DNA from 2 places in the Lachnoclostridium sp. genome. Region 2 is predicted to be linked to the other one. Evidence: riboswitches for the same ligand, from Rfam matches in the RefSeq annotation. Region 2 holds a riboswitch; the other holds the start of a gene.
What was found. Region 2 has a riboswitch for nickel and cobalt ahead of RTP52_RS07190 (cation-translocating P-type ATPase). Riboswitches for the same ligand answer to the same signal wherever they lie in the genome.
Positions count from the first base shown of each region.

Region 1: linked by a shared signal. The riboswitch ahead of RTP52_RS04295 (hypothetical protein) and the one ahead of RTP52_RS07190 (cation-translocating P-type ATPase) in region 2 are both predicted to bind nickel and cobalt.

Region 1 covers NZ_DAMADT010000004.1:28,447-44,227, reverse strand. The annotation lists gene RTP52_RS04345 (LuxE/PaaK family acyltransferase) at 1-580, opposite strand, end outside; gene RTP52_RS04340 (GNAT family N-acetyltransferase) at 872-2,347, opposite strand; gene RTP52_RS04335 (aminoglycoside adenylyltransferase domain-containing protein) at 2,506-3,306, opposite strand; gene RTP52_RS04330 (hypothetical protein) at 3,749-4,192, shown strand; gene RTP52_RS04325 (hypothetical protein) at 4,391-4,921, opposite strand; gene RTP52_RS04320 (GTP pyrophosphokinase) at 4,984-5,733, opposite strand; gene RTP52_RS04315 (biosynthetic peptidoglycan transglycosylase) at 6,055-6,681, opposite strand; gene RTP52_RS04310 (MerR family transcriptional regulator) at 7,133-7,966, opposite strand; gene RTP52_RS04305 (pectate lyase family protein) at 8,289-12,560, opposite strand; gene RTP52_RS04300 (hypothetical protein) at 12,784-14,040, opposite strand; gene RTP52_RS04295 (hypothetical protein) at 14,006-14,452, opposite strand; NiCo riboswitch at 14,547-14,647, opposite strand; gene RTP52_RS04290 (YitT family protein) at 14,807-15,439, opposite strand; gene RTP52_RS04285 (MerR family transcriptional regulator) at 15,613-15,781, shown strand, end outside.
Region 2 covers NZ_DAMADT010000007.1:112,892-128,672, forward strand. The annotation lists gene RTP52_RS07165 (X2-like carbohydrate binding domain-containing protein) at 1-2,078, opposite strand, end outside; gene RTP52_RS07170 (ArsR/SmtB family transcription factor) at 2,555-2,920, shown strand; gene RTP52_RS07175 (DUF3877 family protein) at 3,065-3,616, shown strand; gene RTP52_RS07180 (hypothetical protein) at 3,759-3,998, opposite strand; gene RTP52_RS07185 (GNAT family N-acetyltransferase) at 4,113-4,505, shown strand; gene RTP52_RS07190 (cation-translocating P-type ATPase) at 4,844-7,363, opposite strand; NiCo riboswitch at 7,478-7,583, opposite strand; gene RTP52_RS07195 (MATE family efflux transporter) at 7,820-9,142, shown strand; gene RTP52_RS07200 (metal-sensing transcriptional repressor) at 9,176-9,454, shown strand; gene RTP52_RS07205 (hypothetical protein) at 9,673-11,145, shown strand; gene RTP52_RS07210 (MarR family winged helix-turn-helix transcriptional regulator) at 11,315-11,755, shown strand; gene arsM (arsenite methyltransferase) at 11,783-12,598, shown strand; gene RTP52_RS07220 (ArsR/SmtB family transcription factor) at 13,010-13,339, shown strand; gene arsA (arsenical pump-driving ATPase) at 13,397-15,139, shown strand; partial or broken gene arsB (ACR3 family arsenite efflux transporter) at 15,199-15,781, shown strand, end outside.

The DNA.
Region 1 (15,781 bases), on a different contig from region 2:
CTGGTGCAAAATAAGTTGAACCAAGCAAAGTCTTTGCTGTTACTGCTTGATTTTCTTTCCCTTGCTGAAATCCGAGAAGAATATAATTGGTTGGTTTCGTTGATAGGAGCTTATGATACTTTGCTATACGATACACCATGTGAGCCCCATAATATAACCCTTTTGCATCATAGCCTATCTTACTTTTTACTCCACTTGTGCCTGAAGCTGTTGCTTTTATTACCATCTTCTTACTAGGTAAGGATGCAATTCTTTTCTTTTTGTAATACAACGTCGGAAGTGGTGGAATTCTATGTAAGTCTTCGATGGAATGAATATCATCTTTTATAATCCCTTGCTTTTTTAATATCTGTGCATAACGCTTACAATGCTGATTATGAAACTCCATATTATCTTTGATAGCAGCAACAAAATACCGTTCCGTACCTTCTAAATCATATATTTTTTTTGATTGATACAACTTTTGTATGTTATTTATTACAATCTCCTCCTTTTGCATAGTTCTAATATATAGAGTAATATAAATCCTTTTTTTGTTCCTATTCCTGCCCTTTAATAAATATTGTGATGGTTCAATCATTCATCAATTCATGACAAGGAAAAGTTCACGAAACATGCTTTTCCTCGGTTAATTTTATCCCAAAACCAAGGATAAATTTTTAATTGATTATTCATATTATAACATATTAATAATAAAAAAAGCAATTTTTTACATTTTTATTATTACAATAATCCTCATGCAAATGGAAAAATTCATAGAATTACTTACGTTTTCATTGCTTAATTCTCGCCTGAGCTTTTCCTTATCATAAATAAAAATCGCAACTCTTTAACTTCAAAGAATTGCGATATTAATAATTTATTTTTTCAATTATAGTTCTGCTTCCATCTCTACAAAGTCATCATAAACAGTCTTCACTCTGAATCCAACCGATGTATATAGTTTTTGAGCAGCCACATTAAATCGATGAACTCCGATAGTCAGGTACTTACAGCCTTGTAACTTGAGATAATCAATACCTTTCGTTAACATTATCTTACCGAAGCCTCGCTGCTGATATTTTTGGTCAATTAATACACTTTCTATATAGTATTTCTGATGTTTCTTATCAACGGTAAATGCGATTAAACCAATCGATCGAAGCCCTTCCGTTAGTACGAACAATTTTTGTTTATATGCACAAGCTATACATATCGCTCTTTGCGCATTGTTCATGAATTCCAATTGATCATCACGCATTGAGAGCCTCATCGTATCCCAGAGGTTATCTTTATTAAAAGGAACAAGCTTCGTATTCTTAGGATATACAAATGCTGCCGCTGTTTCCTCTAAAAGTTCTTTCAAGAAATATTTGATTCCTTCTCTTGTACGACTTATCATATGCTCACTATTCGTTAGGTATAAAAAACCAAGTTTTGTATCCCAATCTACACAGATATTACAATTCCACCCTAAGCTACCGTAACAAAAATCACGTACACTTAGTAAGCCATAAAGTGAATTAAAGGCAATGCTTTGACCAAACGTTACTGCCGTAGAAATAGCTTTCCATGCCTTCTCAGATAATAACTTCTTTTCTACAACAGCATTCAGAAGCTTCTCTGCTTCTGCAGAAGTCATTGTAAATGTATTTTTTTCATCCGGCTGATATTCACTATTCAAAAAGGCAGTATTCCGATATACAGAGTAAGGGTTTGTATCTGGCTGTTTGTATACAGCATGAATCATTAACGGTTTAAATATTTCATCTTGTACAAAGTCTGCCAAACTTTTCTTAGATGCACGTTCAATTACTTCACGTATGAATAATGTTTCTGACATGTTATCAAGATCATCTGTTGGCTCTGTTCCAGGTGCACATGTTAATTCAATGCCGTTTACACGAGAAAGTACTTCATCAAATGACCATGGAAAAACCAAAAGTTTACGCTCAATGAGGCTTCTTTTTTCGTCGTCCACTTTTTTATATTCATCTGTTTTTTGAAGTTCCTTCATAATTTGTCCATTAAAAAAATCGGGTATTCCAGTTTGCTTTAAGCAAAGTTGCTTCACACTTATTTTCGAAGCATGACTATATTCTTTTATGTACTTATCAAGAGTATCGGATAACTTTAATTTTTTGTCATCAATTAGTTTACCAATACATAATCCCATTAGAAAACGATTATGGTAGGGTAATAAATAGGTGCTTTCCTCTGTAATAGGTAACTTCTTTGCTCTATCAGCAAGACCGTAAACATTCCTATGGCAACATTTGTCATCCTTGTAAATTGTAACTGCACCAGAAGCTCCCCATGTTATGGCGCAATCTTTTATCTTGTTGTTTATTTCTGTCATATTAAGCATCGTTATGTACCTCATCTACTTTATTATCACTTACCCATTACTTTTCATGTTCTCATTACTTTTCACGTTCTCGTTACATTACATAATTTCATCTTGTTTCGTTTTCAACATTTCTAGCATTTCCGATACTATTTATTAGTTATGTGGTAAACACTAAATTACTGCTGTATTTCATTGATTAAAAACCTCTTAAAATCTTGTAAATCTTCTTCTTTATATTCTAGCCCTTTCTCGCCTAAATACCACTCATTTATAGCATTATCAATAATATATCGAAATTTTTCAGGAACATAATTTCGCGCCCAAATTCCCCCATCATACTTTGATAATATAATCTTTTCTATTTTGTAGGATAGGATACGTCCGAGAATTAATATATTACTTGCAAAATATCGTGGATTATACGCTCCGAATTCATATTCATTTACATCATTACTGATTGAATTCCAAAAATCATCCTCTGGTACTACTGGGAAAACTTCCCCAATAGGTTTTCCATAAATACAAATTCCACTTTGATTTGTAAGGTGAACATGACAAGCGATATCCGCATCACAGAAATCCTCGTCCACAATAAAGCTTCCCTTAATATCACCAGTTAACAATTTCTTGTAATGTTCTGTCCATGCGTCACTGTAATGGTATTGACATGGTGTTGGATACTTCCAAGGGGTTAAGTCGTTTAACCATATCACTGACATTTCAAGAGGTGATGGTTTTACATCTATGTTTATTATATTACTTGAAATGGAAAGCCTTTCCTCTCGATTAATTCTCCTGTCACATATGACTAATATATCGATATCGCTAACATTTTCCACAAAGCAATTTAAGGCTATAGAGCCATGTATGTAAATTCCTACCACAGATTCACCCAAACATGTTAACCATATATCTTTTACCTTATCAATTTGATCTTTTACATCTAGTGGAAGTGTTTTGTAAATTTTAAAATCCATGCTATTTTCTCCTTGTATGTTAAGAAAATATTGAATAATACGTAACTCCTATTATATCATCACAATTTGCACAAATCAATATTTACCAAATTACTATACGCCTTCTCTTACACAATATCTGAGCTACATCTGCTTTGATTTTTCCATATATTATTTGTCGTATGTACTTTGGTGCATAACTAATTGATTCTTGCATTAATACCCAGTCGATCAACTAAGTCAGGGGCAGTTGTTTTAAGGCCGTGATGCTAGCCAAATTTCCGTCATTTATTATTTAGTTTTATTATGTAGTATAAATGGATATGTTCACCTTGATTATCCATAATATAACAGATATACTATAGAAAAAGGCAGAAAACTTGCAAACTATTTTTCAAATGATTGTTTGTGCTTACATTGCAGATACCAACTAAGCAAAATGTGGCATATAAGGAGAAAACTATTGGTTGATAATACGAAGAGCTCAAATTTCATATGCTTAACTTGTGGACGTTCTTTAGATTGTGCTACTTCCATTTGCACCTGTGGAGGACGCTCAACAAGACGTCCTAGACCAGAACAAGAAATAATAGAAGAAATAAATCAAAAAACAAAAATAAATTGGAAATATAGAAAAGTGGCACCAATGCTTTCTATCGCTATGCTTGCTATGATTTTTCTGGGGTGTTTACTTACAATATATAATAATTATTTGGGTATGGCTGTTATGGGTTTGGGAGCCCTAATATTAATGGGATACTCACTTGCAGGTCTTTATTATAATTGTTGTCCATTTTGCGGACGTTTTCTCAATAGAGTTTCTTTAAGAGATGAATATTGTCCACGCTGTGGTAAGAGAATAAAGCCAATAGAGAAACATAAATATACACCACCGAAAGACTTCTGAGATATGCGAAGCAAATTTTATCATTTTGGGAGGTATTGTTATGAGAAATCAGGAAAGATTAGATTTTAATATACAAAAAACACGCCTTATAATGGACGTGTTTTTTATTTTTCTCTATTTTTCTTTCACGTTATACTAATAAAATTCCGTTGCTTTTACTTAACCGGAATTCTAAAAGTAAATAATTGTTTCATACAATTAATCATCTTTCTGTGATGTAAATTCGCCATCCTTTCGTCTTCTCATATCTGAATGTTTTATTTCTATATCAGCGCTAAGAATATACTTACATTTTCTAATCTCATTTTTTATTTCCCTGTTATCCAAAAAGTAAATCTCTGTAGCAGCCCATAAAAAAACCCAACTTATTACACTTAAAATACCAGCTAAGTAGACATAAGAATCCCACAATCCCAGAAAAATCAGTCCAATAATAGTTCCTAAAACCCCTAGAATAATCGCCTTAATCTTGTTTTTCCTGGAAAAAAACTGATTAGTTTCCAAACGATCGGAAAATGTACTTGTGATTGCAGTTTTCAAAGGTGAAATATCAATATTACTATTACTAAAAAAGAATATTTCATGCTCTTGATTTCTAAGAATACTAATTTTAGAAATAATGTATTCTACAAGATCAGAATTTAAATGAAAATCTTCAGGTGGATAATACCGTTCAAACAGGTCGTCACCTTCGTTTAGGAATACTTCAATTCTGTTTTTTGGGTTCAAGTAGGCTTACCTCCCTTATTGACACGATTTTGCCGGTAAACCGGTAAATGCTTTATTAATAATTAAATTTCATCAATATATTTTTTTATCTTTTGCATTTTCAAATCAGTCTGTGAAATAATTTCAGCACAATCCTTTAGTTCCTTAACAATTTCTTCTGTTGAATTATTTTCTATATTATTATTTTCTAAAGTATTATTTTCTGTAATAATATTTTTTGTAATATTATCTTTCCCTTTATATTTTAATTGATGCTCTAAGCTTGCCCAAAAGTCCATTGCTATTGTTCGTATTTGTACTTCAACCCTCATTGGTTGTTTGCTATCAGAAAAAAATACTGGAACCTCCACAATCATGTGATAACTACGATAGCCGTTTGGCTTAGGATTTTTTATATAGTCTTTTACTTTTAGCACAGTGATGTCATCCTGGCTGGCAAGCATTTTGGCAACTTTATATATATCATCCACAAAAGAACAAATAACGCGAATCCCTGCAACATCATTTAAATTCTCTACTATACTCTCCAATGTTATTTCTTTACCTGAGTCTTTTAACTTTTTTGCAATACTCATAGGTTTTTTTATACGTGAAATTATATTTTCTATGGGTGAATGGCGGTTATTAAGAGAAAGCTCATCGTTTAATATTTCAAGTTTTGTTTGAATTTCACGTATTGCAGCATTATATTTCATCATTAGTTCTCTAAAATCAGAAATATAGTTAAGAATTAGATCTGGATCGTCAGGGAAAAATGTCTTGATAATTTCAGCTTTTTCATCCTTATCATTTTGTTTATATCGGTTTATCATATACTTTCCTCCAATTTCTTAATAAATATTCTTTATCATTTGAATAATATATTTTACATTAACAGATTGTCTTCCGATTACAGCAATATCAATAACAGCGTCGACATCGTTTAATTTAAACAGGCATATAATCTCTAATCATACAATCATCTGAATATGTATTATTTTACTATTTTACATTATATTTGTTAAAAATATGTGTTTAAAATATGTATTTAAACGATAAACGCACTAGTGTGACACTTCTTGCTGTCACACTAGTGCGTTTTTTGTAAATGAGTTTTGGGTATGGTATGCGTTGTTGGTCTTGGGAGGGGAGTATTAAGCCCCTTCCCCTGCATAAACATTAGGGTTATAATTATTTGGGCTCTTAATCGTAAACACTAATTCTCCAATCTGCTCTTCGCTTAAATTTTGTGGTTCAACACCATAATAATGGTTTGCTGCTTCTTTTACCCCATAGCAGCCTTCCCCAAAATAAATAACATTAAGATATAGCTCTAAAATTTCATCTTTTGAATAATTTCTTTCTAATTCAAAAGCAACAAGTACTTCAGCCACTTTTCTTTCCATCTTTTTTTCAAATGAAAAGTACATATTCTTTGCAAGCTGTTGGCTAATAGTACTTCCACCTTCCACAAAAGAACCTGCCATTACATTATGAAACATTGCTCTCGTAGTTGCAATTGGATCCATACCAAAGTGGTAATAAAATCGTTTATCTTCTGATTGTATCAACTCCTTGATATAGTCTTCTGGAATTGTATTAAGTTTAAAATACCCTTCTTTTTCTTTGATATTATCAACAACGCTTTCCACGCTATTTTCTTTTACTGCATTTTGATACATTTTATATCCACTTGAAATGACCGGTATAGCTTTGGAAAAGCAGAATATAAATGCTGAGAGTATTATTAGACTAAATATCCAAATATATTTCTTCTTCATATAAACCTCCTCATATATCTTGCAAAAACTCGCTTAATCTTTCGTTTTCGCAGTTTTCTATTTCTGATTGCTTTATCATAGAGCCAATAGCTCCTCGTATAACAGAAAATATATTAAGTATCTAAGTTTATCTATCTTTTAATTAAAAACTATCTCGTTGAGGATTCATTTCTTTCCTCGTATTTTATGATGAAATTATATCATGAAGAAATTTTATCATCCATCGATTCATCTTACAGATAACTTACATTTATGTAATATTGAAAACTAAAAATTTTGCTTTTAAATAAAATAAGAAGCAGACAAAATACATCTTGTCTGCTTCTTATTACTACTCTAATATTATATTACATCCTCAAAAATTATTTAATATATTACGTTCTAAGCAAGCTACAACTGCTTTATTTAACTTGATTACTGCTATGAAAGAGATTACTCGTTCTATAATTTCTCAATCGTTTTCAGCGATTGGAATGTTGAACAAAATATATTCCAATTCTTCATTATTTTCAGTTATCGTAGCTATTTTAACTCCTAATAAATCACCGTCTAACCTAAGATTATGTTTTCTCATATAGGAAAATGGTTCTTGAAATATGGCTTTCTCATGATTTAAAGTGTTTTTGTTTATTTTATCAATATTGACAGGAAGTTTTTCCAAACTCATGAGAGTTTTTCTTGTATTATATCTTTCTGTATACTCATTTTCCTCAATATTAAACTGTTTTAAATCTGATACCTTTACAGCCCATCCCATATTGATATCTATTTCATCACATTCAATATCTTCTTTTCTAATTATGTATACCATCTGTACTTCTGGTGCCAAATATAAATATTCATGAATTTTTTTAGTACGATTTTCTTCTAACAATAAATTTGCACCACTTTGATATAATACATAGGAATACGCAATACAATCTCTGATGTAAAGATGTTGATAAATACTATTTGTTTTCTCCAAAAGAATCAGATCATCACTTAATCGATGTCTTAGGTTTGTCAAATAAGCTATTTCATCTTGCATATTTTGATCTTGTATTTTATACTGTTGAATTAATTCTTGAATATTATAATCTTTCATCTCAATAATATCATTATGTGCAAATCCATATTTTCTTAAGGATCTAACTGTCATTAACCTAGTGAGATCACCCTTATTGTAATATCTGTATGTATTATTTAAATCTCGTTTTGATTTAATATGGCCATATCCTTCATATCGTCTTACTGTGTTAGTTGACACATTTAATAATTTAGCTAATTCACTAATCTTATATTTCATGGAAATCCCCCAAAATATCATGTAATATTTCATCTTAGTTGTAATTATTATATTATATCATAATACTTTTGGTTGTCAATTTCCCGTCATTTTGATTATTTACTATTATTTATACGTCTTTTTTTAGTGTATTTTGTTTTTTTCATCTATCTTTTTCATGATATCATAAAATTAGTTTATTAATTATGAAATAAAACGATCACAATCCCATTGACTTTAGACATTGGATTAAGGTCGCTATACGTAAAAAGGTGAGACTACTTAGAATCTCACCCTCTACTAGAAATGATAATAAATTTTCTTTATTTATATTGTTTATAACCTACTTATAAATTTGCACTTTCGTTTTGACAGAAAGTAATTTGCCATTTTTATCTTTTACACTAACAACTACATAATCATCCCCTACAGATTTTGCGGATACAACAGCAGTTAATTTACCATTATTTATTCCAACGATAGCAATATCTCGCTTTGTAGTTTTCCATACAATATCTTCAGTTCTAAAGCCATTGACTTCCACTGTAAATGAAATTTTATCTCCTATCACCATGGACGATGTTGCCCTCTTAAACGTAAAGTTAGCTTCTTTTACTGTGACTTGTTGTTGTAATTGCTTTGTTTTACCATCCGGCAAAGTTACTGTAATATATATTATAGCTTTTCCTTTACTCTTACCAACAATTTTTCCGGTTTGGCTTACTGTAGCAATCTTAGTACTACTAGATTTATAACTAAGCTTCATTTCACTTACAGATAAATCAGTATTGGAGCTTGTAAAGTCCTTTACAACTTTTAGTGTACTTGGGTAACGTAAGCCTACCCATTCCCAATCCTTTGTTCCTCCGATATAAATATTATTTTTGGAATTTGCACTAATCTGATCAAGTAGCGGCACTTCGATATCTTCAGAAGGCTTCGGTGTTATATCAGGTGTTGGTTTTGGGTTTACGTCTGGGTTTGGATTTGGTGTTACCTCTGGTGTTGGACTTGGTGTCACCTCTGGTGTTGGTTTTGGTGTCACTTCTGGTGTTGGATTTGGTGTTACTTCAGGAGTTGGCGTTGGTTCAGGGGTTGGCTCTACAATAACCTCATCTTTAAAAACTGCGCCAATAAAACCACCATCCGTTGAGAATGAGGCATATTTACTATTCTCTTTTATTTGTAGAAAACCATGAGTATTCATGGAACCGTCTGAGTTTCTCCATACAGTATGGAAATCAGTAGATACATCTGGTGCAACGATATTAACAAAAATATCAGTAGCAACTGGCGTAATCACTGTTCCAACTTTATTTGCTGAATCAAAGGCTCCTCCTATACTTCCATCATATTCATAATATTTTCCACTATTCATATATACAATTTTTGATCCAATCGCTGATGTAATCTTATCCGAAGCGATTTTATTGGTACTGATACCAATTGCATCGTAAACGGTTGGTCCGTTTGCACGATCAATCTGGAAATTAGCCTTTTTACTTCCACTATGATAGCTGTTGTTAAATGATGTAATGTTTTTAAACGTAAGTGGTGCAGGATTATTGTTATCTGTAAAACCATGTGCACCATTTTCAAATGCCATACAATTTTCAACTATGTGTGGTGTAGCAATTCCCGAACCTCCGAGTTTAAATCCGTTCATATCTCCGCTTGCACTACCTGATCCGTTCGTTAATTTACCATTTCTAAAGGCAATACAATTTCGAATAGTTACTACTCCTATTGGACCAGTTTCTGACTTAGCATATAAATCCCATCCATCATCACTGTTATTATAAGACATACAACCATCAAATACATTGCCTTCGCCACAAGTTAACTTTGCTGCGAAACCATCTGCATTTTCACCTAAAGCATCGCTGTTGTTAAAAGATGTACAATTCTTAATTAAGTTATAACTAGGCCATAAATCTATGGTTGCAGCTGCAGTATCATAACGGCTTAATTGTAAACCAGTATCTCTATTTTCATAAAACTGGCACATTTCAATTATGTTGTGATGTCCAGAGAGTAACATACCATTATCTCCGGCACCTTTAAAATCGATTCCATACCATTTCCAGTAATCTGCATCTTGTACAAGACCACGATTGCTAGGTAAGCACACCTGCTCCGAAAAATCTAAAATAACCTTGCCACCCATATAATTTCTTACAGTCTTATAAGTACCGAAACTACCACTGTTCCATTTTTCTACAACAATCGGTTCACTGTACTTATAGTTTCCTGGTAACATCCAAATTGTATTACCAGCTTTTATTTTGGTCAGTGCAACTGTAAGCTCCATTGGATCAACAATTGTACCTTCTCCTGTTTCTGATGCATTTGGTGCTACAAAGATGTCTCCATCTACAACAGACTCCGGAGGTGTTGGTGTTGCTGTAGGTACAATGGTTGGTGCTACTGTTGGTGTTACTGTCGGCTTATCTGTTGGTGTTGGTGCTTCTGTTGGTACTATGGTTGGTGTTACTGTTGGTATTACTAGATCATCCAAAGATAGACTCATATAAAATAAATTAGCAGTATCTGCTTTATTTATCGCATATTTTATTCCAGCTAATACAGGAATTGTTAGAATACCCGTTTCTTCATTCCCTGTATACTTTATACCATTCACTTTTGCATTAACTTTACCAGTAGTATGGTTAAATACCATGGTATAAATACCATCTGCAGGCGAAGTAAAAACTATCTGTGTATCGGTTTCCATTTTTAAACATTCCGTAAGAGTCATACCATTGTATGTAACGGTACCTTTATTGTTCGCCAGATTAGCCAATCCTGGAAACAAATAGAAAGAACTTGTAAGTTTTTGTGTTGTAAAATTATGTGAATAATCTCCCCTAATTGGTGGCTGTGTTGGTGCTATCGTTGGTTCTATTGGTGATTGTGTTGGTACTATGGTTGGTTCTTCTTTTTTGTCTCCTAATCCACCAACGGAAACTAATTGAGATGTATAATTCTTAATTTCTGCTTGTAACTCAGTAATAATTTCATAATTCGTATCTTCCGCTTCACTCAAAGTCCATTGAAAATCTCCACCGTTAATACGTCCTGCATAAGATTCAATCTTAGCTTTCGCTTCTTCTGCAGAATCTACGGAATATGGATATCTTCTACTAGGATCGGTATCAAAGTTATTGTATCTTGTTCCTCCTTGTACGGTTACAACATCAGCTGGGATTTGCTCCTCTCTGCTCTTCACTGTATAGGCATCAATTTGTCCCGCGTCTGGTGTTGTATCTTGATTTACAAATCGTTCCTGACCAATCATATAATTTCCAAATTCTTTAATAATACCGCCATTTTCTCCAGAGAAAGTTCCCTTATTGGTATAGTTACCTGTATTAGGATCATATTTATCGGTACCTTGGCCAGAAGAAAGCATTGGGTATTGGCAATTCCTAAAATAATTATTCTCTACAAATGCAGAAGCTCCCATTGCAGCTCCAATACCGTATTTTGATACGCCATCAAAATAGTTATTATAGATGTGTATACTTCCAAGTCTGATTCGTGGGTGACGTGAATCTGAATGGTCAAACCAATTATGATGATATGTAATAAAAAACTCTTGGGTTTCCGTCATTCCTGCTAGACTAGACTTACCCGAATCCCAGAAGTGGTTATAAGAAACCGTTACATTGGTGGAAAAACCTTTGATATCTACGGAACCGTCTCCCTTAACCTGGTCTGAAGCACGCCCTGGTTCCCCATAAAATAAATCATTGTTATGAACCCATACATTCTCATTTTTAGTATCCAATGAAATTGCATCATCACCAAACCACATGATTCCTAAGTTTCTAATCTCAATATTTTTACCTTCACGAACTAGAATACCCCAGCCATAAGCTGTTGCATCGTCTCCGATACCTTCTAATGTCACGTTAGATGTTTTCTTTATATTTAATAAAGAGCCACTTACTCCAGCGGGAGTATCTACTTTACCAATTATACGAATGATAAGAGGCCTTGTATCTTTCCCTTTTTCTCTCTTTAGCATGATATCAGCAATACCAGTACAAGTCTCAGAACTAGAGCCTGTTATTACATCTAAAGTAACAGTATCTTTGTTTTTATTGGTAAGATAAATAATCTGTGCGCCGTTTCTTACAGTTCCATCATTATTATATCCACCGGAACCAGTTTTGTAAGTTGAAAACTCTGAAAATGCAAATCCTTCTCTTGTATGTGCCGATACAATTAAAGTATCAGTTACCGCTGCACTCTCCTCAACTTCTATCCCAGATACAACAGGGACAATTTTAAGAACATAAATACCTTCCGAAAGCCCTACGGCATCAGCCCTATAGTAAGTTGGATATTCTCTAATTAATTCATTGTCTAACTTAACATAAGCAGTATCCGCTTCATTAGCATTCTTAACATACACTACATATCCGTCTACCCCGTCCATAGGCATCCACTTCACGTATGCAGATTCTAACCATCCACTACTTTCGATAAGGACAATGTTAGTACTAGATGCTTTTGCAACCAGACTAAGCGGCGATGGAATAATTGTTGTTAGCAACATTAATGCAGCTAAGAACATTGCTATCCGCCGTTTCAAATTTAACTTTTGCATTGAAACCCTCCTATAAATACATTATTAATCATTGGGACAAAGTCTAGTATAAAGGCTGACATGCTGTCATAGTCAACCTTTAATTCGTAAATGAAATTGTAAATATAGGAGTAATATATAGGAGAAGGCTAATCTAGCATAGCCTTCTCCTAAAAAATGTCCTGTATCTAGTATCGAGGCGGGTTCCAAAGGTACCTCGCTTCAACACTTGGCATATAACCAATTACTCCTTTGCGTTTGCTTCGCGTCCAACCGAAACATTATCTTTTGTACGATCACTAAGTGCTGGTACTGGATGATCCGTATCTTGATAACGATAATCCTCACCCTTAGAATCTATATAGGATTGTATCACTATATGCGTTGGCACTTCTTCCACTGGCTCATTTACAGCCTTCTGGAATTTGAAGAAATTCTCATCACTACTTAAGGAAGCTACATTTACATACTCTTCTTTTTTGGATGTGTTATGAACGGTATTTGCAAGAATATCACGTACATATGCTTTATTCTCGTGTAACGTTAATAGTTGAGGGAAATTACCATCTGGTATTACTTCCTGCCAATCTTTTTTCTCATATTTCTTTAGCATGTCTGCTGCCATATGAAGATGAGCAACTTCCTGATGAAGATGCTCTTCCCAGATACCTTTGATATAAAGGTCAGTTTCATCCTCAAAGCAAGAATAATAAAGATAACATTCGGTATACTCATGCATAAGCAAATTTTCTAAGAATGTTGTCTTAGTATCTAATAAACTACCATATTGAGTAACATGCTGTTCCTCAATTAGTCCTATTTCTTGATACAACTGTCTTCCAAGATCATCATGATCATATAAAGCAGCCACATTCATATAATAGTTCATCGTCTGCTGTTCTGCCGCTGTAATAATAGCTACATTTAGCTTCGTAATTGGGGTAGCCGATTTACAATTAATAAAAAATCTCACATTATCAAATGGATAACGATGCTCAGAAATGGTAGGACGACCTGGCATAATCTCAGCATAATTGCCAACCAATTCCTCTGACTTAACCCCCATCGTAGCCTCTAACAAATCCGAATAACGATATAAATGGTCAAAGTCTTCTAGCAATGCAAAATCAAGAGCAGCTTTTACATTCTTATCTGGCTCTCTCTTCGCTAACTCAGCGGTAAGATCAACCGCTAGCTGCTCATAGCTTATGGTATGCTCTAAAATTGTCTCATCCTTAGGTTTTAACGAAGCGATAGCTTTTTGTTGTTGCTGTTCCACTCTTCTTATCAATGCTAAGTCTCTACGAATATCATTATTCGGACAGTTTCTCTGAGTTTGGTGTCCAAACCAAACAGATTCAAATTCTGTTCCATTCATTAAGATAATTCTGGTTTTCGTATATGGACTTACCTCATGTTTATTATAAGGTCTTAAGTAGATTCCACTCCAATTTTTAAAAGCGGAGTCAACAGATTTCGGTTTTTCTTGAAACGGGTTCATTTACAATCTCTCCTTTCTTGAATGCTAGGCGGTTAGTTAAATATAGACATTCAAGAAATAATGTTCCCAAATTAACCCATAATATGTACATCTTTTTTGCGAAAGGTATCAATATACCGGGGATTTTCTTTAAGCAATTTTCTGTAGCATCCCAGATAATAAAATTAGCATCATTTGTGGATACATTGGCTTCTTTTAAAACCTTAAACCAAGCTATATAAAAAATAACCATGAAATAGCTGGATTTATGTTCTCCTATATCAGGAACTACAGGCACTATTTCATTCAGTTTATTATTTACGCCTTTTTTAAATTTTTTATAGAAATCAATTCCATACTTTTTAATATAGTACTGTTTGTTTATGTTCAAAACGACATTGCTCATAGCTTTTATAGATTTAACATTATTCATAAAAACGCTCCTTTCATAATAGCAGTCAGAATGATTTCTTTATTTAAATAATATTATTTTATGTACAAAAAAAGCACATCTATGGGAACATACTTACTGTCCCACAGATGTGCATCCATAATCACCTGCTGCCATAATTAGATGGCCCAGCCCCATGACCTTAAAAAGGTCCATCGCCTGCTCAGTCTTTACTATTTGTATCTCATTAAGAACATATTACAATATAAAGATACTAAATTATTATATCATGAGCAATCATTTATAGCAATTTGGCTTTATTTTATATACATCAATCATTTCCGTTCGATTATCTATCTGACTATCGAACAACTGCAAGAAAAGCAGTCTTGATACCTAACAGGTAGCTACCTCTTTGTTATCCTTTTTTTTGTCCTTGTGTATAAGTCCTATTATATACGAGGATAAAGTAACAGTTATCAAAGAATAAAATATTTTTTGTACTGGTATATAACTAAGTGACAATAATAGTACAACAAAATCAGTTGCAAAATATGCTTTTGAAATATTACATCCAGAAAGTTTAGCAATTATCAATGCAAGGGCGTCATCACCACCGGAAGCGCCACCCATACGAACTACAAGACCAACACCGATACCAACAAATAATCCACCTAATATAGCTGCAAGCAATGGTATACTACTTAAATCAGGAATAATAAATCCAATATGTTCAAAAATATTATAAAAGAAGGAGAATCCTACACTAGCAATCAAAGCATTTTTTAAAAATTCCTTACCCAATAATTTAAATCCAATAAAATAGCATAAGGAATCTAAGAATATCCCTGTGATTCCTGGAGAGAGTCCCGTCCAATGTTTTAATAATAAAATCATTCCAAGTACACCGCCCTCCGTAATATTACTTTGGCTGTGTATATTAAATAATCCAAAGGCTAATATAGCAACTCCTAATAAAAGAATGCCATAATGCTTGATTGCATCTTTTCTTATGTTAAATTTCTTCATTTCAACCTCCACAAAACTGATTAATTTCTTTCCCTATTTATTTCATATGCAATTCAATGAAACTTTCTCTGAATAAAATAAGAAAGCCATACGTATGACTTTCTTGACATGATATACTATAAAGGATATAGTAACTATATTGTCAAGAAAAATATTGGAGGTTTTTATCATTCATGAATACGAAGTTTACAGTCGGTGAAATTGCTAAATTGAGCGGACTATCCAAGCAGACCCTTATCTACTATGATAAGGAGGATGTATTTAAGCCAAAATTAGTTGACTCCAATAATAACTACCGTTACTATACTGCAGATCAAATCGAAGTATTAGATAGCATACTAA
Region 2 (15,781 bases):
ACAGGGTTATTACCAGCACTAAATTGGAATGTTAATTTGTTTTCACCAAGTGGTAGCATGGATAGATAGGATTTAAGTAATACAATTGTATTGCCTGATACCGTATAATCCTTGTTGATAACAAGTGAATTGCTATTATTCATAACACTCACAAGCGAAAGTCCGTTTAAGTTAACTGTTACGTTGATATTTTGCTGTTTCTCTACTGCTTTATCAAAGGTTGCATTAACCGGAGTAATAGTAGCACTCGGCGTTGAATCTATGACATTAACTTTTAAAACAGGATCTTTTCCTTTATCAAAGTCAAAAACGAAAGAATTCTCACCCATTGGTATTTGGGAAAGGAAAGTTTTCTTTAATACAAGATTATTTCCGCTTAAGGTATAATCTACATTTAATTTTAATGTCGTTGTACCTAGTTTGATTGAATTCAATGTATTTCCATTAAACACTATGGAAATTGTTTTATCGCTTTGATTCGGTGTATATTTATCAAATGTTATAGAAGTTGGTGTGATCGTCGAACTTGGTGTTTGATCATCAACTTTTAAGTTCGGTAACTCATCCAATGTAATAACATAATTGCTTTGATAAAGCTCTTTTAGTGTTTTGGGATAATTATTTGCAGAGCTCATGAGATACTCACCATACCATGGGCAGAAATATAGCCAACCTGATTTTTCCTCGGTTAGATTTTGAAGACTTGGAACCGTGTCATTCTCTGTCATAGCAACCATTTTCTTACCGCTTGTTAGATCAACGAGCTGATAGAATATAGTTGTAATAGCATCTTCATTTGGAACACCGGATAACCCGTCATAGCGATTATAGACTGTATTGTACTTATCATACCCGACGATATCTACCATATTGTCACCAGGATACCAAGCAGGAGAGGTGCTGTAAACATAGCTGTTATACGTCCAAATTAAATTATGTAATCCATAGTCCTTAGTTAGCCTTGTATATAACATTTCCCATAATTGCTTATAAACCTTTGCACCTGCGGATGCCCACCAGAACCACGCACCTTCTCCATTTGCTCCACCATTACCTTCCGCCTCATGATATGGTCGGAATATGATAGGTATGTTATTCTGCTGTAAAATAAGCAGCTGCTCTGCTAAATTATCAATTGTCATCATTACATATTGGTACTCTTTTGTACCAGGAATAACAGCATTTGCAGTTTTAAAATTTGTTTCCGTTGGCTTATAGGTTGTCTTTTGCCAATCCACAAATTCACCGAGCTTATAGGAATTAAAATCTTTTGGAACAGTAATATGCCAGCATCCCGTAGCAATACCGTTTTTGTTATTAACCCAATTAATAATACGATTTGTTGTGCCATCTTCCCAACCGTATAATGGATTATAGTTCATAAAATCAAATCCTCTGATTGCTGGATACTTACCTGTTAAATTGTAAATCCAATCAAACTCTAATTCTGGATTTCCGTTATTTCCGCCTCCATAGATCTCTTGCTGTCCAGAGATGATATGTTTACCATATACCTCAGTCAAATATTTCATTAGAATTTTTGTTTCTGGTGTTGCCTGGCTATCGGAAAGGGTAGGAGCTACAATTAAACTATCTAATTTCGCATAATCCACAGTGAAAGTATCAAAATAAGCAAATCCCCAACCTCCCTTAATTTGTATTGTGTTACTGCCTTTGGTTAATTTATAAATTCCAAAGTTAAAATCCGACCACACCGTAGTGTATGGCAACATAAAAGAGCCTTTATTCATGCCGTTTACGCTTAAGTATTGAAGTCTACCATCAGGGCTTAACTCTTGCATATACCGAGTGGATATCGTATACATACCTGTCTCTGGAACAGTGACATCGAAAGTTAATGTGCCTGAGTTCTGCATCCAAACAAATCCTGACCCTGAGTATCCAGGCTTTGGTTGTCCATAAATTGCAGTAACAACTTGAAGCTCAGAGGATAATCGCGTATTTTCGCTTTCGATAACGAAAAACGCAGTGCCTGCACTAACTGGTACCGTAATAAAACCAAACAGCAGCGATAGTGCGATAAGAAACGTACTTACTTTTTTAACTAATCCTTTCATTTTTATACTCCTTTCTTGTATTAACCTTGATTTGTCAAAGTTAATTAATAAAATGTTATATAACCCCTACAATTTAAAAATAGCACAATTCCCATATAATGTAAATATTTGTGATTATATCTAGGAATAAATATCTACCAAAAGATCTACTTGACTACAAAGCAGTAGTTCAACTATAATATTGTAATATAGTTGAGTCATTATTCAACTATTATAACTGAGTGAAGTGTTAGAAAAAATTCTAAGTTAGCACATTACGCTGAGCAAAAATTTCTAAGTCTCACACTAGAAGATCGAGAATGAAGCGTTCTTCTTACTGATTGTTTGTGCCACAAAAGTGGCATGGTTGCCTACTTGCAGGCATGTTTTTGAGAAAATAAAGTTCATTAACTCAGTGAATTGCTTTGCAAAACACTGTGCAGATATTATGCCTGCGGCTCAAAGTTTGCAGGCTATGGAAAGGCAGGGGAATTCATATGAGAGTACCTGATATTAACTGTGATTGTGACGTTATCCATGCAAATATAGTTGAGAGAGTCAGACAATCTATGCCTGGAGAAGACGAGTTATATGATTTATCTGATTTCTTTAAGGTATTAGGGGATAGCACACGTGCCAGAATTATAAGTGCATTGGATATTAATGAGATGTGTGTATGCGATTTGGCAGTATTATTAAATATGACGAAATCAGCAATATCACATCAATTAAGATCATTAAAAGAAGCGAATTTAGTTAAATTCCGAAAAGAAGGAAAAGTTGTTTTCTATTCCTTAACCGACGATCATGTCAAGGATATCTTTGAAAAAGGATTAGAACATATTAGAGAAAAATTATATTAGAAAAAAATCATATTAGATATTGGTCTGGATAATCGTACAGATATTGGGGGTTGCAGTATCCTTGAATCTTACACAATATAAGAAAACCCAGATATCGTAATTAGCAAGTCACAATCGTAAATTATCCAGGCGAAGGAGAGCAATATGGATATACAATGTAAATTAAACTTTGAATCATTAGAAAATAATATTATAGATGTAATAAAAGAAGAACAAATTAAATTAGGCTATAGAGAAGAAACCTTACGATTATATTATCCAATGGAATCTATAAATAATTTATTAGGTGCAGAATTAACAAAAGAAAAGCTTTCGGAAGTTTTATATGAGTTTTGCATCTATTTAAAAGAACGTTTTGGCAACGTAGAGTATTATCGTAACAACACCCGATACTGTTTTGTAATTCCTCCGAAAGGAGTAACTTATGTCCATAAAGAGGTGAACGACCCAATTTTTTTACAGAAATTTATCGAGACAATAAGTAATCATCATTGCAGCATAGAAGATATTCTATTGGTATTTCATCGGTTTTCAGACAAAGTCATATGTGATAAAGTAAGCAATGGAGAATTTGATTATTTAATATATTTTGAAAATGGTGATCCAGATGCATATCGTTATTGTATAAAATTTGAAGAATGCCATGCGACCTATCATAGATATACTTATACTGATTATGTTAGTTTTGGATTCTAACTATTAGATTGTGACTAATAGTTAGAACAATTTTAAATTAGGGTAGTAGAATAATTTGAAACTACAAAATATGTACCTTTCATTAATATATGAGCTGTTTGCACATGCGAACAGCTTTTTTAGTACTCTAACAAAACGATTCCTATTCTTCTTTTATCATTTTAATCTCATCAAAACATCTCTTTTGAAGAGCTTTAAAGTTTTCTTCCACATCTTTTCGGATACAATTAATAACTACATTAATCGTTATTGAAGTAAACAAAACAATGAAAGATGAATATCGGACTATACTATGAGATTGCACATAAGAAACTATAAGTGCAATACAGGAAATTATAATTAAACCTAACTGAACATTTTTTGTTCTCCTCATTTCAAACATATCGGCCTCCAAGAATTACATTTAATCCATATGAGTATTGTAAATTTTCCCATATAATATGTCAAGCTAATGCGGTTATCAATAAGACTAGCACCTAATTAAGTAGTTGACCGATTGAGCAAATTGATTTGGGAAGGTTTTAACTATGAAGGTAAAATACCTAAGATAGACGATGAAGTTTATCTTCCAATAAAACATGCTTGGCTAAATTATAACCGTGATATTTGTAGTGTTGTTATAGCACCAGATGGTAGTTATGCATCCTTTTGCGGTTTCTGGTATGATAATAAAACTCAAACAGGGCTTTTAGAACCAATGGTAACCTCAAAAGAATATCGTAAATCTGGATTAGGAAAAGCTTGTGTATATAACTCATTAAAAATATTACAATCGTATGGTTGCAAGAAAGTGTTTGTAACACCTGATGAAGAACCATATAATTATTATTGCAAGATAGGGTTTGACAGGATGAACTACACTCAGTGCTATGAAAAAATATTTGAATAACAAGTAAGTGTGTCAAAGCGGATATTCGTAATCCGCTTGCGCTACCAGCTCTACCTCATTGCCACTACGTGGCATTTTAAAACAGGCAAGTCCATACCCCCGCTTATGTAAGCGGGGGACTTCCCTGATGAGGTTTTTTCTATAAAACTAATATGCATTATTTTTCTGAAATACTTTATAGAAACAGCATAGAAGAGAAGCGGTCAGGCGTAAAAAAATCCTGACCGCTTTTATTCATTTTATTTACTGTATTTTAAACGAAAATAGCTAAAACTTCTTGTCATGCATATTAATCAGATACATTTTTGTATCAATTGTGTATAGAAATGATTATAAGTCTACTGAACCTTAAGTTTCTTAAATACCTTTACTAATTCATACCAAAAAACAGAAACAACAGCTATTCCAAATGCTCTTATGAACTGACTAGTAGATAACGATGCAAGCTTTAAAAATCCTGTAAGTGGCGTATACAGAATAGCTAGCAATCCTAAAATGGTAAATACAGCGACAATCCACATTACCTTATCTTTTACAAGGCGAGCAAAGGACTGTATTGCAAAATCGTGGTCAGAGCTATTAACTAGAACAAGAAATAAATTCGATAGTATAATGATTGTAAGTCCCATTGTACGAGCCAAAGATGCATTATCCTCATTTCCTGCAAGAACTGTAAAATATGTTGCAAATGAAGAAGCAAAAATCACAATACCCTGAACAACGCTCTTTAACAGCATTTTAATATTCACAAGTTTTTCTTTTGGATTACGTGGTTTACGCTCCATAATATCCGATTCAGCAGGTTGTCGCTCTAAAACAATCGAACAGGTAGGATCAATTACCAATTCAAGCAGAACTACATGAAGTGGTAATAAAAATAGTGCAACTGGTGCTATACCAAGCATAGGGGCTAGGAGTGAAGCAAATGCAATTGGGATATGAATCGTAAAGATATAGCCAACTGCCTTACGGATATTATCGTAAATTCTTCTTCCATCCTTTACCGTTTCTACAATTGTAGTAAAATTATCGTCCATTAAGATAAGGTCTGCAGCTTCACGAGAAACCTCACTACCACGTTTGCCCATAGCGATCCCGATGTCTGCATATTTTAAAGCAGGTGCATCGTTTACACCATCGCCTGTCATTGCAACTATTTCTCCGTTATCCTTAAATGCCTTTACAATTCGCATCTTATGTTCTGGTAAAACTCTAGAGAAAATACTAACATCCTTAACCTTCTTACGAAGTTCTTCGTCCGTCATTTTACTTAGTTCATCACCTGTAATAATTTTGTCACTGTTTGGCATACCAATTTTTTTAGCAATAGAAGAAGCAGTAATTCCATTATCACCTGTAATCATAACAACACGAATACCAGCTTTGTTACAGACAGCGATATCTGCTTTTATACTTTCTCTTGGTGGGTCTGCAAGACCAATCAGTCCAAGGAAGGTTAGGGAGCAATCGGTAATTGTCTTTGGGATCTCCTCATCAGTTTGTGGTTTCATAGTTGCAACTGCAATGACACGAAGTCCCTCTTTTGACATCTCACAGATTTTTTTCTCACAGATTTCTAGTTCCACATCAGTTAATTTACATATAGTTAAAATACGTTCTGGAGATCCTTTTGCAGCAATTATAATTTCACCATTTCTTCTCCAAACATGCCCCATCATCTTTAGTTCATTCGTAAAAGCATATTCGGTGATTAGTTCACCGCTAAATAAATGATCTTTGGTAATGCCAAGACTGTCACAGTGAGATAGCATCTCTTTTTCCATTGGGTCATAGACATCAGTTTCGCAACCAAGCCCCATTGTTTCACATAAAGTATGTGTATCACTGTCCATGGCCCAAGTGTCTTGTACTTTCATTTGGTTCATTGTTATTGTACCAGTTTTATCTACACACAAAACGGATACAGCCCCAAGAGTCTCAACAGATGGAAGTTTACGTACCAAGGATTGTTTTTTTGCCAAACGCCAAGCACCCATAGAAAGAAAAACTGTTAGAATAACAGGAAATTCCTCTGGAATCATTGCCATTGCTAGCGTAATACCAGACAGTATGCTTTCAATAATTCTTTCACCGATTTCATGATCAGGAATATTAAAATAAGTGAAGATACCAACAAGCGTTAGTAGAATAACTGCAATACCTGCACAAAGCTTAACAAGACTTCGTGTCTGCTTTTGAAGTGGTGTATCTTCATTGGGTGCTAATGCAATATTTGCTCCGATTTTTCCGTATTCGGTTTTAGTACCTATTTTATCGACCAAGACAGTTGCAGTTCCCTGTGTAACAAGTGTACCAGCATAGCAATAATCTTTTCGCCAATAGTCAGATGTAGCTTCAGCATTTTCGGTATTCACCTTCCAAACGCCCTCTGCCTCACCAGTCAACGATGATTCGTCCACACAAAGGTCATTGCATTTAACGATAATACCGTCTGCTGGAATTTTAACACCTTCATGAATCATCATAAGGTCACCTGGTACGAGGTCTGCACTTGCAATGGTGGTTTCCTTGCCATTACGAATAACTGTAACATGCGGGGCAGTTAAGTCTTTTAGTGCATTTAATGTTTTGTCTGTTTTCCATTCTTGAATGACATCAATGCTTATAATACCAATAACGAAAATTAGCATTACAGCACCATCACGAGGTTCTCCAAGAATGAAATAAATAATTGCAGCAACAATTAGGAGCAAAAACATTGGCTCACAGATAATATGAAAAACCTTTTTTATAAAGCTTTCCTTCTTTTGCGGTGTGAGTTCGTTTTTACCGTATTGTTCCTGCAATATTTTTGCTTCGGCAGAGGTTATTCCTGCCATGTTAACTTTGTTTGTCATAAAAGTTACCTCCGTTTTTAGCCTTCTGGCATTCGTTTGATAGCTCTATGGCACTTCGTTCCTCAGTTATGTATTCCAAAAAAGGGTATAAAAAATCACACCTATGGAACACATTACTGTCCCACAGATGTGAATTAAAATTCAATCTGTTGCCGCAATTAGCGGCCCAGCCCCATGACTTTAAATTAATAAAGTTCATCGCCTGCTCAGTTTGTACTGTTGATCGCGCACTCGAAATGAATGTAATGCAGTGCAAAGAGTTCAATTGGATTATATCATACGCAATATTCTATGTCAATGCAGTTGTGTAAATAAATGTAAGTATAGGCGGATACTCGCAATCCGCTTACGTTACTTTCCCTATGAGGTTAAATATTTATTGATTTCATAACTGAATTATGATATAAACTTTATATCCCCCTATGGGGGTTAATTTAAATCACTGGAGATAGTAAAATGAATGACAAATCTAAAAACTACTTAAAAATTATTGTTTTTCTTGCATTCCCAATCATTATTGAGAATATATTCCAAACACTGTTAGGCACGACAGACACTTACTTTGCAGGTAAATTGAACGATAATGCAATTGCTGCTATTGGTGTCACAAATCTTATCATGAATATTTTTATTGCTTTTTACACAGCTATCAGTGTAGGTGCTTCTACGGTGATTTCAAGGTTCATTGGTCGTAATGATAATCAAAAAGCAGGCGATGCAATTAAACACTCTATCATATTAGGAATGTTAATTGGTACTGTAATTGGAGTTATAAGTCTAATATTTTATAAACCTATTTTACAGATTTCTGGTGCAACAGAAGAAGTTATGGAGTATGCAATACCTTATTACATAATTGTCGCAGTTCCGTCGATTTTCCTGTGTTTAACACAGATATTATCTAGTTGTTTTAGAGCTAGAAAAGATACTAAAACACCTATGCTTGCAACTGGGGTATCAAACATACTTAATATCATTTTAAATATTCTGTTTATTAATCTAGGATTAGGAATTGCAGGGTTGGCATTAGCTACAACAATTTCAAGAATTATTATAACAATCTTTTTATATTACAAATTAATACATCAAGATTCCAGTTTCAAAATAAAGCTTAGAGGTTTTAAAATAAACCATGAAATACTTAGGTCTATTTCAACTATTGGTATTCCCGCTGGAATTGAAAAATTAATTATGCGAATTGGCCAACTTGTTTATAATGGGATGATTATCTCATTAGGAACCGCTTCCTATGTAGCCCATAACATTGGTGGAAGTATTGAGGGATATTCTTATATACCTGCATTTGGGTTTGGTATGGCTACAGCAACTTTAGTTGGAATAAGCTTAGGTGAAAATGATGTAAATAAAGCTAAAAAAATTACTTTTGTATCAAATTGGATAACAACAGTTATTATGGTTTTCATTGGAATCCTATTTTATATATTTGCACCACAGTTAGCATCTATATTTACAGATACGATTGAAATAAAAGAAAAGGTAGTTATGGTACTTCGATTGATTGCATTTTTCCAACCGTTTGCAGCTTTGACACAAATAATGACAAGCGCATTGCAAGGAGCAGGCGATACCAAGTTTCCTATGTATGCAACTTTAATTGGCATTTGGGTAATACGAGTAGGTATTGGTTATCTATTGGCTGTTACTTTTAATCTCGGATTATTTGGTGTGTGGTGCGGATATGCAATGGATATTACAATAAGAGGTATCCTTTTACTTATTAGATTTTTAAGAGGCAAATGGCAAAAAATCATGATATAATAGATATCAAAAATAGAAACCTTGGAGGAGGGTATGAGTAAACATAAACATTCCAATGAAAGTAAAAAGGCAGTGATTAATCGTCTTTCTAGAGCGATAGGGCATTTAGAGTCTGTTAAAAAAATGGTGGAAGAAGATGTAGACTGTAGTGAAGTATTAATTCAATTATCCGCGGTAAGATCGGCAATTAATAATACTGGAAAAGTAATATTAAAAGAACATATTTCCCATTGTATAGTTCATGCGATTGAAGAAGGGGACGAAGAGGTTATTCAAGAATTAGATAATGCAATAGATAAATTTATCAAATAATATTTGCACACTATGCTTTACTGGAAGTTTTGATGAAACTACATAATAAAGTCTAAAGATAATCTATAATAATAATTTGCAAAAATAATAGGCATGTTTACTAGTGAGTAAAACTACCTTTATTCTTTTGAATAAAAGAATATGATAGATAAAATTATAGTTATATCAGATGCTTTTATATGATATATTGTTTTTAAGACCAAGATGGATGGTAACGTATGGTGTTACGTAATAATATTAAAATTCTTTTTTCATTATTAATTGTTCTTTGTATTATTTTTGTTTGTTATAAAACTATTGGCAATAAAAAAAGTACCACAATAAAAGAGGCTTATAATATTGCCTATAATGAGGTGCATAAAAAAAATCCACGCGTGTTATTAGTCTTAATAATTAGTACTGATTCAATATTAAGTAAAGAAGAAAATGATGCGGGGAAAAATGGGAGAAGAAACTCATGGAATTTAATCTTCGCAGTACCTAATTCTTCCGAAAGTTGGGTAGTTACAATTAGAGATCATAAGGTAAGGGATTTGGTAAAAGGGATAGGGCTTTATGATAGGAAAGATTTAATAGATAAAAATGAATTTACCATCGATTCAAAAGAAGCTTTAAAAATGGTAAAAAAAGAATATGATATAAGACCCGGTGAAATATGGGCTATAGGTTATCATTTTAAAATAAGTAAAGAAGATGGGGAAGTTGTACTACAAGTTGTATGCAGAGATAATAAAGATAATTTTACAAAATTATTTGTTGATGCAAAAACAAAGAAGATTACAGATGCTTTTCACAAAATTCCAATAGGTGGTGGTATCTTTAATGGAAATACTGATAAAGCTTTAGTTGATATTTATAATATAGAAGGTATTGCAAATACAAAAAATAGTAACACTTTATATGCTTGGGGATTTAAAATGATAAACATCATTCAATATAATTCGATTTTACTAAATAAAAGTAATAACGATACTGTATGGAACGAGTTATCAATTCAAGAAGATATAAAAAATGTCCTTCCTATAGAAGATGATGACATATTAATTGTTTGCAATCAAAAGATTTATAAATATAATTCAAAAGAGCTTTCAAGTATATTAGAAACAAAAGATCAAATACTTAATTCATTTCATTATAATGATAAATTATATTTTCTAACTAATTCAGAATTGAATATTTCATCTGATAAAGGTGAATCATGGAAAACAATATTACTTCCAGAAGTGAAAGATGTAACTTATATACCTTTTGATATTAATGGTGATGATAATTCTTACTATGCTAGTATCAACAATAAAATTTATTGCTATAATTATGATAATGTAAATTGGATAGAAGTAGTTAGTGATGATAATATGATTATTGATTTCAAATATATTAATAATTCTATTATTTATACCACCGGTAAATCTCTAAATCTTTATAACCTAGAAACCAAAGAAAATAGGGTAATAAGTAAAAACATAATAGTATATAAATTAATTAAGTACGGACAAGACATTTATGCTATTAATAATGAAGGCTGCTTATTTGAAATAAAAAAGAAGAGTGATAAAAATGATTGGACAATTAAAACCCTTAAGATGAATGATAACGGATTAATTACTAACATACTTCATATTAATCAAAATACATGGTATTACAGTACTGTATCAAAATATGAATGGGTAAAATTAGAAAAATCAAACTGATACTACAAAAAACAGGTTGAGGGAGTTGTATCTGTTATGTATTCTCATAGCTTTCGTCATCTTAGCAATGCCCAGTGAAGTAAATTATGAAATATGTATATAGATTGTTATATTTAACTGTTGTAATTTGCAACTGTTGTATGTTAGAATATTCTCGGAGGTGAATATAATGATTGACCAAGGAAGTGGAACACTTCGAAAATTAATCCGTGTTCTGGTGAAAAACTTAGGTATGTTGGAGAAAAGTGATTCGTCCTGTTGTGGTGTAACGGTAACTCAGTGCCATGCAATTGTTGAGATAGGACAGAAGGGGAAAGTTTCTCTAGTCGATCTAGCTGATTTATTAGATGTAGATAAAAGCACCATGAGTAGGACCGTTAATAATCTTGTAGAATTAGGATTGGCTATCAGAGAACTGGATACTGAGAATAGGAGATTTGTCATTATCCAACTAACAGAGGATGGCAAGAATGTATTCAATAGTATTGAAAAAAGTATGGAGACCTATTACAAGGATATCTTTTGTTCAATTCCTGAGGATAAAAGAGGCCAGGTACTGGAAAGTTTAGCTCTCTTAACTGATGCTGCTAAAAATAATAAATGTTGTTAATTATTAGGTTTTAATGAGGGAATGATTATGGCAAATAGTATGAAAGATGAAATCAAAACGTTCTATGGTGGAATTGCGAAGCAAGTATCTGAGACATCAAAAGGATCCTGCTGTAGTGGTGGATCTTGTTGTTGCGATTGTGGTACTGATTCCAACTTATATTCTGCAGAATATATCGCCGATTTACCGGTAGAAGCTATCAATGCATCATTGGGATGTGCCAATCCAGTGGCACTTGCTAATCTTCAGAAAGGCGAGATAGTTCTGGATTTAGGAAGTGGTGGCGGTATTGATGTTTTAATATCAGCTAAATTTGTAGGCGATTCCGGTAAGGCTTACGGACTAGATATGACAGACGAGATGCTAGAGCTTGCAAACCGTAACAAAGAAAAGAGCGGAGCAACAAACGTTGAATTTATCAAAGGTTACATAGAAGATATCCCTTTACCGGATGAAGTAGTTGATGTAATCACTTCAAATTGTGTAATTAATTTATCTGAGAGTAAAGAATCAGCGCTAAAAGAAGCATACAGAGTTCTAAAAAAGGGCGGCCGGTTGGCGATTGCTGATATTGTTGAAATGAAAGACGTTCCAGATGATATTAGGCAGAGTGTACAATTGTGGGTTGGTTGTATTTCTGGAGCACTCAGTATTAGCGATTATGAACGAATTCTAAAAGAGGTTGGCTTTACAGGTATTGAGATTACCCCCGTGAATATATACACCAAAGATATGATTAAAAACATAGCCGAAGCTGAAAACCTTAATGATTTATATGCTAAGCTTGATGAAAATGCAGTCGATGGTGCTTTCGCAGGTGCTCATGTAAAAGCATATAAATAAGAAAAAGTACGCATCGCGTACTTTTCTTATCATGAATAAAAGGAGGCACTATTATGGGCTTCTCAATAGAGAAAATGCAACCTAATGATTGGCTGAGGACGGATGCCAGACGGAAAATGGCATGATATTGTTTTGGTAGAAAAAAGGAGTGTAATAATAGTTTAAAGATATTAATATCTGTTATATATATATCTATCTATGTATCGTGTTTTTGTGGCATTAGACTTTCTAGGTTTAATGCCTATTTTTATTGTTCTTTATTAAATAAAAATGGCATTAAGCCGCATATAGTATCATAGATATTAACGTATGCATTAATTTTTTTGCATTAAATCAATTATTTTTTATTGACTTTATAGACACTCATCTATATACTACACATAGAACATTATCTATATAGGAGGTGTCACTATGAATAATTACGAAGAAAATAGTAAGTTGATGAAGGCAATTTCAGATTCGAACCGTTTGAAAATACTTGATATCTTATCTTGCGGTGAATTATGCGCTTGTGATATACAAAAACACTTTGATTTTTCACAACCTACATTGTCACATCATATGAAATCTTTAATGGATTGTGGATTAGTAGTAGGTCGTAAAGAAGGTACTTGGATGAGATACAAAATTGATTTACAAAGAGCAAATGAAATGATGTATTTTTTAATGGGTATTATCACTCCAAAAAAAGGGTGTATCTGTGAAAAATGCAGCCAAGAATCTTGTGACTGTAACAACTAACCTAGGATTTCAATTATTTTTTCAAACAAGAGGGATAAAGAGAAAAGAGGATTTGAAATGAGAGAAGCTTTTAACCCAAATAGTATCGAATTAACTAAGTATTTATTTTATACAGGGAAAGGTGGAGTAGGTAAAACTTCTACGGCTTGCGCTACAGCGGTGTCTCTAGCTGATAAAGGGAAAAAGGTATTATTAATCAGTACTGACCCTGCATCTAATTTACAGGATGTTTTCGAGATTCAATTAAACTCGAAAGGTATTGCAATCCCTTCTGTACCAGGATTAGTAGTAGCTAATTTAGACCCTTTAAAAGCAGCAGCTGAATATCGTGAAAGTGTAGTAGCTCCATTTCGTGACTTATTACCAAAAGAAGTAATAACTAATATGGAGGAACAATTATCAGGTTCTTGCACTGTAGAAATTGCAGCATTCAATGAGTTCTCGAATTTTATTACCGATCAAAAGGCACAGAATGATTACGACCATATTATATTTGATACTGCTCCAACTGGTCATACCTTAAGAATGCTGCAATTACCATCCGCATGGAGTGGTTTTATCAGTGAGAGTACCCATGGAGCATCTTGTCTTGGTCAACTTTCTGGGCTTGAAGAGAGAAAAGATATCTATAAGTTAGCAGTAGCAACTTTAAGTAACACTGCATTAACCACCTTAATTTTGGTAACAAGACCTGAGGAGGCTCCATTAAAAGAGGCTACAAGAGCATCGAAAGAATTAAAAGAGTTAGGTATAAGAAATCAAATACTTATTGTAAATGGTATATTAGAAACTGTGGATGATAGTGTTTCTAAGAGCTTATATAATAAGCAAAAGAATGCACTCGAAAATCTACCAGAAGAGCTTAATGATATTGATTCTTATATGATTCCATTAAGAGCCTATAATGTGATGGGAATTGATAATATACGATCTTTCTTTAACATGGATTCACATATTGTTAAATCAACAAGGATAGATGCTAAGGATTTAGCCAGATTACAGGATGTTGTCGATGATTTGTATTTGTCTGGCAAGAAGGTAATCTTTACAATGGGTAAAGGTGGAGTTGGAAAAACTACGGTTGCTGCAGCAATAGCACTAAGATTAGCTGAAAAAGGTTGTAAAGTTCATTTATCTACTACAGACCCAGCAGCTCACTTAAAATATATTATTGACGAGCAAGAAAATATTTCTATGAGCCATATTGATGAGCAAGCAGTTCTTAAAAAATATCAGGAAACAGTATTAAACAAAGCAAGGGCAAATAACTTATCGGAAGATGATATTGCTTATATCGAAGAAGACTTACGTTCACCATGTACGCAAGAAATCGCAGTATTTCGAGAATTCGCTAATATTGTAGAGCGAGCGGATAAAGAAATAGTTGTTATAGATACCGCTCCGACGGGTCATACGTTATTATTATTAGATTCTACACAAAGTTATCACAAGGAAGTTCAAAGGACTTTAGGTGATACCCCTGAATCTGTTAAAAAACTTCTACCAAGGCTTCGTAATGATAAAGAAACCGCTGTTCTAATTGTTACATTAGCAGAGGCAACTCCCGTTTTTGAAGCATTAAGGTTAGAGGAAGATTTACAACGTGCGAGTATACAAAGTAAATGGTGGGTTATTAATTCCTCATTATTTGCTACTGAAACAACCAATCTGGTGTTAAGAGCCAAAGCAAGTAACGAAATAGAGTGGATAAATGAGGTGAAAGAACATTCAAATGGAAATGTAGCTGTTATCTCTTGGCATCCTGAAGAATTAAAGGGAGAAAAATTAAAAAATATTTAACTATAGATATTCTCAGTTACCTTTTTAAAGCTATCTGAGGTATAGGTGGAGGTTAGTTGATGAATAAGAAAAATCAAGGTATTAGTTTTTTTGAAAAGTATTTAACTCTATGGGTTATAGCTTGTATGATAATTGGTGTACTTATAGGTAAATTTCTTCCTGCAGTACCTGCCTTCTTGGGTAAATTTGAATATGCTAATGTTTCTATACCAATTGCAATTCTTATTTGGCTTATGATTTATCCTATGATGATGAAAGTTGATTTTAAAAGTGTAAAAAATGTTGGTAAAAATCCGAAAGGGCTATATGTTACATGGATAACAAATTGGATTATTAAACCGTTTACTATGTTCGGAATCGCATATTTTTTCTTCTATGTAGTATTTCGTGGATTGATTTCAGCAGAATTGGCGAAAGATTATCTTGCAGGTGCAGTTTTATTAGGTGCTGCTCCGTGTACCGCAATGGTTTTTGTTTGGAGTCACTTAACGAAGGGAAACCCAGCCTATACCGTTGTACAGGTTGCGACTAATGATCTGATTATTTTAGTAGCATTCATACCAATAGTGAAATTCCTTCTTGGAGTTTCTAATGTATCTGTACCATGGGATACATTAATCCTATCCGTAGTACTTTTTGTAG